One region of the Bacillus sp. ISL-46 genome, then DNA from elsewhere that is predicted to be linked to it. Evidence: riboswitches for the same ligand, from Rfam matches in the RefSeq annotation. Region 1 holds a riboswitch; each other region holds the start of a gene.
The links. Region 1 has a riboswitch for S-adenosylmethionine ahead of J7E67_RS22925 (sugar ABC transporter substrate-binding protein). Riboswitches for the same ligand answer to the same signal wherever they lie in the genome.
Positions count from the first base shown of each region.

Region 1 (4,891 bases):
TATACACTCCAAACAAAGGATCCGCAGGCGCTTCCTCTTGATTTGCTCATACAAAGATTAGAAGAAATCCCGACGCTTCGATCACTTAGCATTACCGGAGGAGAACCGATGTTATCCTTATCCTCGGTAAAAAATTATGTTGTACCGATTTTAAAATATGCCCATGAGCGCGGAGTACGGACGCAGATTAATTCTAATTTAACCCTTGAATTAGATCGTTATGATCTAATCGTGCCTTACTTAGATGTTTTACATATTTCTCATAACTGGGGGACGGTCGATGATTTTGTCGAGGGCGGCTTTGCAAGAATGGACCGTAAGCCAGAATATGAACAACGGGAAAAATATTTTAAAAGAATGATAGACAATAGTCGTGAGTTGGTTAAAGCAGGGGTGACGGTTTCCGCCGAAACAATGATAAACAAACGTACACTTCCGCATCTGGAAAAGATTCACCGTCAAATCGTCGATGAAATGCTTTGTCAACGTCATGAAGTTCATCCAATGTATCCTAGTGACTTCGCTAGCAATCTTGAAACCTTATCACTACATGAAATTCGTGAAGCGATTCATCATTTACTGGATATAAGAGATGAAAAGGTGTGGATGTTATTTGGTACACTCCCATTTTATGCATGCAGCAGTGAACAGGAGGATTTAGCTCTCTTACAGCGTTTATATAAAAGTAATAATGTAACAGTCAGGAACGATCCTGATGGCCGTTCACGACTGAATGTTAATATTTTTAATGGAGATATAATTGTGACTGACTTCGGCGATACACCGCCACTAGGAAACATTCAAACTACAAATCTTTTAAATGCTTATGAAACCTGGCAGAATTCATCCATTGCAAAGGAATTAAGTTGTCATTGCCCTGAGGTCAAATGTCTTGGTCCAAATATTTTAGTGAAAAATAGCTATTATCAAGATTTAGACTTCATCAAACAACATAATCAAATAAAAATATAAACAAAACAAAAGGTCCAACAGAAGGGCCTTTTGCTTTGCAGATCGTTAGGATTTTAAACCGTATGTTTCACCAGTTTTGGATGGCGTTGCATGGAAACATACAATATGATCCCACTTAGTATCAATAACGCACTGGTGCAGATAAACACAGCAGAGAATCCAAAGTAACCAGATATAAATCCGCCCAACATTGGACCGATAATATTTCCAAGAAACCTTAAACTCGTATTGTAGCCAAGAACTTCGCCTTGCATTGTAATCGGTGCTTCCTGACGAATGTATGCCACCCGAACAGGAATTATCCCGCCAATCGTGACACCCAGAGCAATACGGATGATAACCAGCTGCCAAAAGTTCGAAACAGCTGCACCTGGCAGGTAGACAATTCCTGCTAAGAAAAGAAGAATAATAAGAATTTTAATATAGCCGTACTTATCAGCAATTTTCCCCCAATTTCGTGACATCAGTAAATTTCCAAGTCCAGCTGCAGAAAAGGCAATCCCGGAATAAAAGGCAACATTGGTTGGTCCATGCAAGTCGCTAACGAATAGAGACAAAATTGGCTGGATGCTGAAATGGGCGATCTGGACAAGGGCAGAGATGAGTAAAACAGTTAATAGTACCGGATTGCGGATAATATGTTTAGCCACTTCTCGGCTTGAATAGTGGGCTTTAGTTCCTTTTATCGCTTCAATCATAAATTCCTTTGTGGTGATGACGAGAAGAGCAGAGATGAAAATGGAAATCGATGTCCACTTAAAGGTAGTGGAGTAGCCAAGCGAATCTGCAAGTATTCCACCTAACATAGGTCCTAATAAAGAACCTGTAATACTGCCTGTTTGCAATGTTCCAAGTACGCGTCCCGCAATCTCCTTTGGCGTTTGCGTAGAGATAAAGGCTTGTGACATCGGGATAAAACCTGAAAAGAATCCCATAAAAAACCTGAGGAGTAATAACTGCCAAACGGAATGGACAAAGCTCATGAGAAAAATGGATATGCCCATCCCTAATCCGGAAATGATGAGGATTTTTTTTCTTCCATAGCGGTCGCCAATTTTACCCCAAATCGGGGAAAAGAGGAAGGCAGAAACAAACGTAATCCCAAACGTGAACCCTGACCAATGTTGGACATATTTTTCCGAGAAATCTCCAAATGTCTCAATGTACAACGAGATGAACGGCATAACCATCGTCATACTTCCGGCGACAAAGAAATTCGCAAACCACATGATGATTAAATTACGTTTTGCTCGTTCCTGTTGAATCACTATAAATAACACTTCTTTCTAGAGTGTATTTCGGTTCTCTAAATATTATCATACCGAAATTTCTGACAATTTTAAAGAGATATCCCCTTTATATAAAATTGGGAAATACAATTACTTATATTCAAAGGGCTTGACAGATTGGGAATAATAACTATATTAGAAATATTCAAAACACTATTGACAACTTGTTAATAGGAGACTAAAATCTAATTTATTACTTTAAATGAATAATACGTTCTCTTATCAAGAGTGGCAGAGGGACTGGCCCGATGACGCCCAGCAACCGTTCCGTTTGGAATTGGTGCTAAATCCTGCAAAACAATTTATTGTTTTGAAAGATAAGAGAGGAGTAGTCCCTTAATTTGTGATGAAACCTCTCTTTTCTGGAGGGGTTTTTTATTTTTATATAAAAACAAACCTTTCCAATCGGAGTAATGGAGTATTGATAAGAATCTAAAAGGGGGAGCTTTAATCATGAAAAGAAATATCTTTAAATGTACACTCGTATCAGCATTAGCAGCAACACTCTTACTCACAGGCTGTGCTTCTGAGGGAGAAAAAAAACAAGAAAGCGCTCATAAAAAGGTTTCACTTGAAGGTGTATCTGAAAAGTTTACAAGTGGTGATCCGTTAAAAATCAAGGTTATCCGTAAAATTGGCGGTGATGATCATACTGCCCAATTCTTAGCAGGTGCAAAAGAAGAGGGAGAAGCCCTAGGTTTTCAAGTGGACGTGTTTACCGCAAATGGTGACACAGCTAAGTTCCATGATGCTATTAATCAGGCATTAGACCAGGATTATGATGGATTTATCATTTCTCATGGTGACGATGATGCGACTGTTAATGATGTAAAAAAGATAGTTGAAAAAGGAAAAAGTGTAGTTACATTTGACTCCAATCCAAATATTGCGAAGCTTGATGGAGTAACGCTTACTTCACAGGATGATGAAGCCTTAGCAACTTTAGCCCTTGATCAACTCGTAAAGAATACAAAGGGTAAAGCAAATATTGCCTACCTATGGGTCGACGGTTTCCCTGCAATGGTTAGACGTAATAAGGTTTATCAAGAAGTCCTTTCAAAAAATCCTGAAATTAAAGAAGTGGAACGCTTTGGTGTGGCTGCGGCAGATACAAGTGTACAAACACAAAACGCAGTTGCAGCCATGTTAAATAAATATCCAAAAGGCAAACTGGATGCCATATTTGCTACTTGGGATGCATTTGCAATCGGTGCAGCACGAGCTTTGAAAGAAGCGGGACGTGAAGAAGTGAAGATTTATGGAATCGATGTTTCCAATGCGGATCTGCAAGAAATTCAAAGAAAAGGCAGCGCTTGGAAATACACAGCAGCTGTCGATCCGAAACTTATCGGCGCTGTTGATATGAGAATACTCGCGAAAAAGCTTGCAGGTGAAGAAACACCACAGACCTTTGATTTAGATGCTTCACTTGTTTCACAAGAAAATCTTCTCAAAGCAAAAGAGCCTGTAAACATGGTTAATCTGGCAAAAATTATCCCAGGCTGGGGTCAATCGACTGCATTTGAGGAAGAGTGGATAAAGACGTTAAAGAAGCATTATAAAGAATAGTCAGCATATAACTAGACACTCTCTTTTTCAATAGATGAAGAGAGTGTTTGCTTACGGGGGATGATTTTGATGAGATCAACTTTGGAGATGAAAAACATCTCAATAGAGTTTCCTGGTGTGAAGGCATTGAATCAGGTCGACTTTTCGATGGAAACGGGAGAAATCCAAGCTTTGATTGGGGCAAATGGGGCAGGGAAATCAACGTTAATGAAGGTTCTCGCGGGTGCTTATGACCACTATACCGGTGAAATAAGGTTAGATGGGAAAAAACTGAAGATTCGTTCTCCGAAAAATGCCCAGGACACAGGAATACAAATCGTTTATCAAGAAGTAGATACGGCTCTCATTCCATATTTAACTGTCGCCGAAAATATTATGCTCCTTGATACAGTCCATAACATGGGGAAAAAGCAATGGATGAAATGGAAGGACCTTCATCAAAAGGCGGATGAAATACTAGCAAGTATGAACATTATGCTTCCGACGAAGAAGCTTGTAAGTGAGTTAACGTTAGCGGAAAAACAAATGATCTTAATCGCTAGGGCTGTTTCAAATCAATGTAAGTTTCTTATTTTAGACGAGCCGACAGCACCATTGAGTCATACTGAAACGACGGAACTATTCCGGATTGTCCGTGATTTAAAAAAGCAAAATGTAGGTGTTATCTTTATTTCCCATCGCTTGCCAGAAATTTTTGAAGTCTGTGATGAAGTTACTGTGATGAGAAACGGTGAATTTGTTGCAAAAGAGCGAGTTACTGATACGACTATCAACAAAGTGGTGGAGCATATGCTGGGTCAAAAATTAGAGGAACAGTTCCCAGAGAAGAATACGTCTATTGGAAAAACGATCCTTGAAGTAAAAGGACTTTCAGATAGAGAGAAAATTAAAGATTTACATATTCATGTTAAAGCAGGGGAAATCATTGGAATTGCCGGTCTTGTCGGTGCTGGAAAAACAGAATTGTGTAAGGCGTTATTTGGCTCTGAGAAATTAACGGGGGGAGACATCTTTCTTCATGGCAATAATTTAAAATTAAAGAGTCCCTATCATGCGGTTAA
Region 1 is NZ_JAGGQR010000049.1:53,027-57,917, reverse strand. Features, by position in the region: gene yfkAB (radical SAM/CxCxxxxC motif protein YfkAB) at 1-972, shown strand, start outside; gene J7E67_RS22930 (MFS transporter) at 1,026-2,201, opposite strand; SAM riboswitch class I at 2,478-2,585, shown strand; gene J7E67_RS22925 (sugar ABC transporter substrate-binding protein) at 2,715-3,830, shown strand; gene J7E67_RS22920 (sugar ABC transporter ATP-binding protein) at 3,900-4,891, shown strand, end outside.

Region 2 (4,891 bases), on a different contig from region 1:
TCCTTGTTAAGGATAATTATCAACTCTTTATCCTTCCAGGATTGCTGTTTATAATTTTTGAAAACATTTTTAATATTCTCTTCTCTTATTGTACAAGTAATAATGGATACCACACTTTCACTCCTTCAAACTAGTTTGGGGAATCTTTCCTATGAGTTCAATACCTTTTCCAAAAGGTAAGTTAAATTTGGAAACTTTTTTAAGCCTTTGATAGAATTAATATCCTCTTGAAGCTCTTTTCTAACATCAGAGCCAAATCCTGCAGCTCCTAAGATATTTAAGTGACGGATGTCAATTTGGAGTAAAAGGACAATTGTTTCAAGTATGCGGATGAATTTTTCTTCGAATTTTTGAAACCGTTCCGGATAGGATTGAACAAGTAACTTATATTCGCTCAATACCTTATTCATCGTTAATAAATCTGCAAGACCTGAAATCTCTAAGCCAAGAATAATCACGTCGATGTCAGGATGCTTTAAAATAAATCGTCCTAGGTTGCTAATTGCCTCTTTCCATTTACTTTCGCCAATAGGATGTTCTTGATGATACGTTGTCAAATCGTTTCTAACAATATATTTGGCACCCATTTTATATAAGCGATACCCTAATTCCCAATCCTCGTATCCGTAACCGACAAAATCTTCATCGAATAACCCTGCTTGAATAATAAACTCTTTACGCATGGAAACATTCCCTGTAAGAAATGCCATCCATGGAAACGCAAACCCTTCTAAGTCAACAGCAAAATTGCTGGTAATCGATTGGAACCACGGGTATACTGCAACACCTAAATCCTTGAAAGCTTTTCTTGCAATATCGCTTTTTCCAGCAACGGGTACGGCTCTTTACATGGATACTTAAAGTTTTGAATCCTCGAATAGACCTTCTGATTATTTTTTGTTAAAGTTGAGATTTTGTTTATTTCCTTTCGAGTAAATTCAGGAAAGATACATGAGTATATGACTTTTGAATGCATGGCCCCTGACAAAATAAGGTTATTTTTTGATTGGTGGTACTTATAATGTTTTTCAACAAAATCAGATTCAGTTATCATTTCTGCATCTAGAAAAATAAGAATATTCCCTCTTGCTGAACGAATGCCCAGATTTCGGACCTGTGATCTTCCAAGATTCTTTTTATTACGTATATATTTAAAATGATATGGAGGAGAATAGTCCTTTAGTTTTTCTTCCGTTTGGTCAGTTGAAGCATCATCAATAAAGATTACTTCCATTTTTGAAGGATTGAACGTTTGGTGTTCAAGTGAGAGGAGTGTAAATAGATTTAGTGGATATTTATTTAGGGAAGGAATAATTATACTGACTTCAATATCTTGGTTCTTATTTACTTGTGTCTTTTCAATTTGTTTCTCATTAGAGCCTAGGTCCTTTTTATCTTGGGAGTTTTGTTTTTTTGTATTTACCTTTTGTGTTTCTCGTTCATTTACAGGCGGTGTTGGCCAAACACCATACAGCCCTGCTTCGCTTCCAGTTAGCTTTTTATTCAAATTATCATTAAGATTTTGTTCTGTTCTGCAGTGGCCCCATAGCCTAATCTCGTTGATATCCCCATTAAAGAATAGACCTGGTTGCCCACCAATCATCCCCGATGGGTAGATATAGGTTTTAAGGCTTCGTTCACCCTTTTTTACAAACTTACCATTAATGTATAGCTGCGGCTCTCTATCATCATAGACAACAGCAATATGAATAAGATCATTAATTATTGCTTCATAGACTAACACCGCATATATATTTTTCTTGGCATGTTCATAGATCGTAATTCCATTTAGTCCAACTGAAACACTAACCCCTGCATCATTATCGGACACCCCATATCCAGGTCCAATGATATAATTTTTTCCATTTACATTTGCCGGCTTATCGCGTGATTGTTTATCGATAAGATGAACGCTTTCAGGCAATACCCAAAACTCATAGGTGAATGTATTTTTCAGATTCGTTAATAAACGTCCATTTAAGCTATTCCCTAACATGACGCACCTCTTCAATTTACTTTTATGAATAACTAGTCCATTTGATCGAGCTTTTACACAATATGAATACTATTTGATTTTGACTAGACTTATCCCCAGTTTTAGGGTGTTTGGTTTGCTTTTTTTTAAGATATTAATATATCCCCTACACATAAGAGAGTAGAAATTGTTAAAACAAAAAAAGAGCTCCAAGGGGCTGTTGACAATTTGTCAACAGCCCCTTGAAAGCTCTTTTTTACGGGAACAAATGCTAGTTACATCTTTTAACCTAGAGGTAAGCTAAAGTTACTTCTTTATTCTTACTTTCTGTTTCATACTCCCCTATTATTTGAAAGTAACAAGACGCCTTCTGCTGATTAATTAACTGTTCTAATTCTTCCCTAGTCGCCTGGATAATTGCTATCTCATCAGAAGCTTGAGCTACCCATGTAATCAAAGGGTTATTATAATTCTTTGAGAGACCTTGAATTAACCATAATTCTTTTTCGTTCCCTTTTTTCTCTCCATCACATGCTGCTGTTGTTTTTGTGATATTCTTATTTGACGACCGATTTTGACAGACATAGACCAAATCTTCAATAACAGCACTTGCAGTAGGATACATCCCAGCTCCTGGTCCTTGCAAAGTAATACTACCAACAATATCAGAGTGAATATTTACAGCATTTTCTACGCCTTCAATAGAATAAAAAGGATGAGATTTCCCAACAAGGACTGGTTTAACCTCTGCGTTAATTTGACTACCTGTCTTACTAATACTTGCAATATGCTTAAACCTTAATCCCATCTTTTCTGCTGTTTCAATTAACTCTCTTGTAATCGAGGTAATGCCCGCACGCTCGACATTCTTCCAATTGGGTTGTTCTCCAAAAGCAATTCTGCTGAGAATCATTGTTTTATAAAAAGCATCAAATCCCTCCACATCGTTGGTTGGATCCACTTCAGCATACCCCTTCTCTTGCGCTAAAATGAGGGCATCAGCAAATGACTGCTTCTTCTCGCGCATTTCCGTTAGTATAAAATTCGATGTCCCATTAAGAATTCCTTGGATGTGACGAACTCGGTTAACATTTAATAACTGCCTTAAGGTTTGAATAACCGGAATACCACCCGCAACTGTTGCTTCATAACCCACCGAAACATTATAATTCTCAGCTAACTCGAGCAGTTCATTCCCGTGGTGTGCAAACATTTCTTTATTCGCTGTGATTATGTGGCAACCACTTTGTATAGCTTGTTTTAAAAAAGTAAAAGGTTGTTCTTTGTCGACGATTGCTTCGACAACAACATCAAGTTGAGGTAGATTAAGAATTTCGGCAAAATCTGTAGTTATTAAAACATCTTCCCTTATGTCTCTGGTTTTTTGTTTATTTTTTATTAGTACTGCAGCCACTTCTACTTTTCTCCCTAAAACACTAGTAAGTTCCTCAGCGTGGGATTGTATTGTTCTATAAACACCTTCCCCAACTGTACCAAAACCTAGAATTGCCACTTTAATGACAGACATGTATTCCACCCCTTAAATAATATTAGACATGACCAATTGGTTGTTTATTTTAATATCATATAAATAAGAAAAACCCTCTTCATAAGAAGAGGGTAGATTTCCTCCTCTTATCTGTCAGGTTAAAAATAACCTGCAGGAATTAGCACCTTTTCAAGAATTACCTTGATGGTTGCCGGGCTTCATCGGGCCTAGTCCCTCCGCCGCTCTGGATAAGAGTTTTATTTAATTATTTCATTAAATATCCAAGATATAAAAGAATTCTAGTTGATTCCTTTGTAATTGTCAATATTATTTGAAATTTCTTTTTTTACAATGGTAATAGGGATACCTCTTCCTTGTCCCCCAAACGGTCTATCATTTCTAACCACTCCTCCGGTTTATTTGAAAGAATGGAATAATAGGTGGTTAGAAAATCCTTTACAAGGTTTGCTGGCAGTGAGTCAAGTTCATCAGCTAATGGCATGAAACATAAATCAAGCCCTGTTACAACTTCCCCATTGTTTTCCCAGGAAGGATGAACATATGAAAAATCTATACGTTTATAGCCCAAATGGGAAAGAACTTCGCGGCGGATATATGGATCCATAACCCTTACTCCACCAAATTCGTGATCTTCCACCCGGTACGGATCATATATTTCTGCGAACATGCCGAATAGCACTTGTCCATTTTCTTTAGCTAATTGTTGTAAATCCTTTAACCGGTTTTGAGCTAAAAAACGTCCAAGGCTTAGCCCAGGTTGACTGATGATCGTAAAATCTGTCATGGCAATATTCCAATCCGGATAATAACGATATTCGGTTGCACCTAAGACTTTATCGCCATCGACTGCTACAAACACGCGAATACTCGGATCTTCTAATGGCTCTTTCCATAACTCATATGCTAGTACTTCTTCTGGGGGAAAAATTTCTCCCATTAAGTTATGAAGCCTTCTAAAATTCTGATCATCTATATTGGTAATTCTAATATATTCCATTGAGATACATGCCTCCCATTCATTTAAAAGGATTTTTCCATTCCATTAATGTTGCATAATTGTAGGATTCTTCATCCTCGAGATAGTTTTCAACAATTCCTAATGGCACACGGCTGCAGCGCAACAAGAAAGTGATGACAGGATCCTGTATATCCCCTTTAATTATCGCAGCTAAATATTGCTCAGGTGTCAAGCTATCAGCTGCTTTATAATATCCTGGCATTCTACCGCCGCCTAGTAATCGATCCAAACTTTTTTCAATCACAACATGGTACATAGCCTGCATCAACAATTTTCCTAACCCTAGTTTACGGTACTTCGGACGAACACTGATATCGACGATATACAAGGTATTACCCTTTGGATTATGGTTGCGTATGTATCCATGGTCTGTGATTTCTTCCCATGT
Region 2 is NZ_JAGGQR010000019.1:43,241-48,131, reverse strand. Features, by position in the region: gene J7E67_RS12780 (glycosyltransferase family 2 protein) at 1-113, opposite strand, end outside; gene J7E67_RS12775 (glycosyltransferase family 2 protein) at 150-758, opposite strand; gene J7E67_RS12770 (glycosyltransferase) at 788-1,996, opposite strand; gene J7E67_RS12765 (homoserine dehydrogenase) at 2,265-3,503, opposite strand; SAM riboswitch class I at 3,608-3,719, opposite strand; gene J7E67_RS12760 (GNAT family N-acetyltransferase) at 3,811-4,482, opposite strand; gene J7E67_RS12755 (GNAT family N-acetyltransferase) at 4,502-4,891, opposite strand, start outside.
Region 2: linked by a shared signal. The riboswitch ahead of J7E67_RS12765 (homoserine dehydrogenase) and the one ahead of J7E67_RS22925 (sugar ABC transporter substrate-binding protein) in region 1 are both predicted to bind S-adenosylmethionine.

Region 3 (4,891 bases), on a different contig from region 1:
CATTTTTAAAGTTTGTCAGTAATACATCCAAATTTGGAGTATTTTCTGATAAAGAAATGACATCTTTCGCTTTGTAGCCACGTCTAGCAGAAATATCTGCGATTTCGCCTTCAAATGCAGCTAGAATTTCTGCCTTTTCTTCATCGCTTAAAAGATACTTTTCTACTAGTTCAGCGGGAAGCTTACTAATATCCCAATTTTCATAAATAACTTCCTGCGACTCCAGAAAGCTTGCAACCTCTTCTTGTTCATGAATTTGCTCTTCTCTGGTTTGAAAAGTAATATATGCCATTCTTCATCATCCTCTCATTTTTAATATTTTTTACACTAGTTTAAACAATTGATATGGTTTATGCTCTAGTAAGCGTAATTGGTAGCGGAATAAAAACTCTGACGCTTCAAGGATTTTTTTAGCCTCAAAGGCATTTCTCCCCCATACCGTTATTCCATGGTTGCGAATCAAGATAGCTCCAGTATCTCCTGAAACATGTTCAGAAAACTTATTGGCAAGTGTCGGGATATGGGCATCATTCCGAATGATTGGTATTGTTAAGACTGCGTCCTCTTCCCACTTATCAAAAGCCTTGATCAACTCTTGGCCTTTAAATGTGACCTCACCATTATCACCATAAACTTCTGAGATCACATTATTATCAATCGTATGCACATGGAGACTGCAGCCAGCATTGGTTCGACGGTAAATTTCGACATGAAGAAGTGTCTCTGCTGAGGGCTTTAAATGTGTTTCTTCAACTGCACGGCCAAATTCATCAACGAGTAAAAAATCTTCATCTGTTCGCTTCCGTTTATCCTTTCCACTTGCTGTTACTAAAAATTGAAGCGGATGATTACTTACTTTAATCGCCAGGTTACCGCTAGTACCCATAAACCAATCACGCTCAGCTAACTCATCCTTTACATCGGCTAATTCGTTCCATCTTTCATTTAGCATGTTAGTTCATCCACCTCAATTCTTTTGTTAATCTCCTCGATACAATCGAAAAAGGAAGTAAATCCTTGATGATTGATTCCCCATTCCACACATTTTTCCTGAAGTAAATCTCTTGCTAACACAAAGTCCGCATGTTTTGCTGCCTCGAGATCGGTTACCGAATCTCCAATAACAATTTTGAAACGGTTTTCCTGAGTGTTTAATTTACGAATAATACTTGGTTTACAACATCCGCAATCATTGTTACATAATGAATCACATTCATTCGGCCATAGAATTTTTATTCTCTCGTCTGTAAAATCCGATTCATTGCAATAAACTCCATCAAATGGACCATATTTCTCCAAGATTGGATAAACAAAGAAGTCAATACCGCCACTAACAATGTAAAATGGAATACCTTTTGCACGCGCAAATTCAACAAACTCTCCAAATCCTGGGCGAATCTTTGCATTTTCAATCGCAAACTCAGTCAGTTCATCCTTTAACCTACTTGGTAATAAGGAGAATAGTTTCCCAACTCCCTCATTGATCGAAATCTCACGTGAGAGGATTTGATCTTTGATCCGTTCCCACCCTTGAGGAGCAAACTTTTCCATCATGCTAATGATGTTATCACTTTCAGTTACCGTTCCGTCAAAATCACAAAAAATCACTGGTTTTGTCATACGGTCACCTCTGCATTACCCCATAGTTTTAGTGCCGTATGGAGCTCAGGATGCTGTTTTGCACCTTCGGCTAATAATTTTCCTTTAAGATTGGTATCAATCGCTTGACGGAACGCAAGGCCCCCTCCGCGTGCACCCTCTGGATGGCCATGGACCCCTCCGCCTGCATTAATGACAGAATCATTACCGAAGTCACGAATTAATAAAGGAACCAAGCCTGGATGAATTCCCGCTGATGGAACTGGGAATGACTTTTTAAAGGCATCTTCTACGGTTAACTCACTTGCAATCGACAGTGCTTTCGTCTTCTCTAACGCCACGGTTCCATATGGGGATGGGAACAACGATAAATCAGCACCAGCATAACGAAGCAACTTTCCAAGCAATAATGAATGGGATAATCCATAAACTGGAGATGATGTAAAAGCACCACTAACTGCAGGATGTGCCATAAGCGGTAAGGCAATTTCATCGTCTTCTCTTAATTCCTGCAGGACGTCTATGCCATAGGAAAACACATTAAACAGTAAGAGGTCCGCTCCAAGCTCTGCAGCCTTCCTTGCTTTTTCCTTCAGCTGCGATGTTCTACCCGTTAGGTTAACTGCATACAAAGTTCGATGTCCTGTTTGGTCAAATACTTCTTGCAATGCCTTTTTTCCTTCGACAATTCTTTTTTCAAATGGTGTCAGCTCATTTTCAAAAAGGATTTCATCATCCTTCACAAAATCTACACCACCAAGGGCTTGTTGCTTTAATTGCTCAACTAAAAATGCGAGATCTTTACCGAGCACTCCTTTAAAGATACTCATTAAAAGCGGTCTATTATAAACGTTTAATTTCTTCCGAAGACCTTCAATTCCAAACCTTGGGCCAGGGAACTGACTCTTTAATCCATCATCAAACTGCAAATCTAGTAATTTTATTTTTCCATCTAATGAAAGCTTACCGAAAACGGTTGTTAAAATAGCAGGCAGGTCATTAGAAAAATTAATCGCTGGATAGGCTATGCGGATTAAAGATTGGTCACCTTTTTCTGCAGGTATCGTTTCAACTGATACCACACTGCCTTTATGCTTGCGTAATTGGCTTTGCTCTAGTTCAGGCAAGTTCGTCCATGAACCTACAGTTAATCCAAGTGCAATCTCTTCAGCCTTTTTGGTTGGTTTTTTTTCATCATGCAGTAAATATGTAGCAATTATTTTAGACATTCAAAAACACGTCCTTTCAAAAAACATAAAAACCTCTTCAACAAAGAAGAGGTTAGCCGCAAACTAACATCTTCTCATCTATCAGCTTGTTGCTGCAAGAATTAGCACCGTGCCTAAAACTGGTTTAAGTCGGTTGCCGGGCTTCATCGGGCTTTTCCCTCCGCCTGCTCTTGATAAGAAAACGATTCGTATTTTATAAAGTTTTTAATGTTGTTTAACTTTAATTTGCATTATCTCAAGAAAAATATAAAATGTCAATCGATTTAACAGAATATTTCCAAACGACTAATTCTTTCAACAGCTTCGGCTAATCGTTGTTCTGATGTTAATAACCCAACACGGACATATCCTTCTCCAAATTCTCCAAAGCCAATTCCCGGTGCAACCATGATATGTGCTTGTTCGAGTAAAATGTTAGCAAATTCCTCAGATGTTTTGCCCTCAGGAACTTTGAGCCACGCGAAAAAGGAACCCTTTGGCGCGGTGACCTTCCATCCCAATGAACGAAGCCCATCAATCAATACATTACGTCTTCGCTCATAAAGATCGTTTAGTTCCCGTACACAATCCTGAGGGCCCATTAAAGCCTCAGCCGCTGCCTCTTGTACAGCTCCAAATAAACTAACATAAAGATGGTCCTGTAAAAGTTCAATGCTTGAAATCACACTCTCATTCCCAACAGCAAAACCAACACGCCAGCCTGCCATATTAAAGGTTTTTGATAAAGTATATATCTCTATCCCAACCTCTTTAGCCCCTTCAACCTGCATAAAACTTATTGGTTTTTCACCATCGAAACCAATAGCACCATAGGCAAAATCATGAACAACACAAATATCATGATCTCTAGCTAGCTTAATAGTCTCATTAAATAATTCATGAGTAGCTGTAGCTCCTGTTGGATTATTAGGATAATTGAGGAACATTAACTTTGCTTTTGATAAAACAGACTTATCCAGTTCGCAATAATCCGGTAGAAAGTTATTTTCCTCTCGTAACGGCATCGTAACCATTTCAGCTTTTGCAAGAGCAACCCCAGACCAATAATCCGGGTAACCGGGGTCAGGTACAAGGATGGTATCCCCCGGATTTAATATGCATTGAGGAATTTCGACAAGTCCTGCTTTACCCCCAAACAAAATCGCCACTTCTTTATCCGGATCAATGGTCACTCCATATTCTCTTAAATAAAAATCAGCGGCAGCCTGTTTTAAATAACGATGTCCCTGAAAAGGAGAATATTTATGATTTAATGGATTCGCTGCTGCATCTTGAAGTTTTTTAACAATATGAGAAGGCGTTGGCTGATCAGGGTTGCCTTGCCCTAAATTAATCACATCAAACCCTTGTGAAATATATTCCCCTACTTTTTTAACAAGTGAAGCAAAAAATTGCTTCGGAAGACTAGTTAATAATTCTGATGGAGGAAATTGCTTCATTGTTCTCACCTGCTTAATTTTTTATAAGAATCATTGTGAAATTCTAGTCACAAATGATATAACTTTTATAACGGCTTGTAAAGAAAAAATTCCGAAATTTCAAACGAGGTGAAGATTCGTGAAATTAAAAATTTCATGTCTGCAAATGGATATCGTCTTCGGTGATCCCAATAAAAACTACCAAACTGCCGAAAGACTCATTGAAAATGCACTGACTGAACAACCCGATATCATTGTCCTTCCGGAACTATGGACAACGGGATATGACTTGACGCGCCTGAATGAAATTGCAGACCCAAAAGCAGTACAAACGATTGAATTTCTCAGAAAAGCAGCACAACAAAATCAGGTTCATTTCGTTGGCGGCTCAGTTGCGAACCGTGAAGAAACAGGAGTAAAAAATACTCTCCTCATCATCAATAAAGATGGCACGCTTGTACACCGGTATAGTAAACTACATCTTTTTAAACTCATGAATGAGCATGTTTTCTTAGAGCCTGGCGCCGAGAAGGGACTTTTTCAACTTGATAATCACCATTTTGCTGGGGCTATCTGTTATGATATCCGGTTTCCAGAGTGGATACGCGCTCACACATCCGAAGGTGCAGAAGCACTGTTTGTTGT
Region 3 is NZ_JAGGQR010000027.1:94,471-99,361, reverse strand. Features, by position in the region: gene J7E67_RS15515 (1,2-dihydroxy-3-keto-5-methylthiopentene dioxygenase) at 1-292, opposite strand, end outside; gene J7E67_RS15510 (methylthioribulose 1-phosphate dehydratase) at 323-952, opposite strand; gene J7E67_RS15505 (2-hydroxy-3-keto-5-methylthiopentenyl-1-phosphate phosphatase) at 946-1,620, opposite strand; gene mtnW (2,3-diketo-5-methylthiopentyl-1-phosphate enolase) at 1,617-2,828, opposite strand; SAM riboswitch class I at 2,900-3,008, opposite strand; gene J7E67_RS15495 (pyridoxal phosphate-dependent aminotransferase) at 3,092-4,267, opposite strand; gene J7E67_RS15490 (carbon-nitrogen family hydrolase) at 4,386-4,891, shown strand, end outside.
Region 3: linked by a shared signal. The riboswitch ahead of mtnW (2,3-diketo-5-methylthiopentyl-1-phosphate enolase) and the one ahead of J7E67_RS22925 (sugar ABC transporter substrate-binding protein) in region 1 are both predicted to bind S-adenosylmethionine.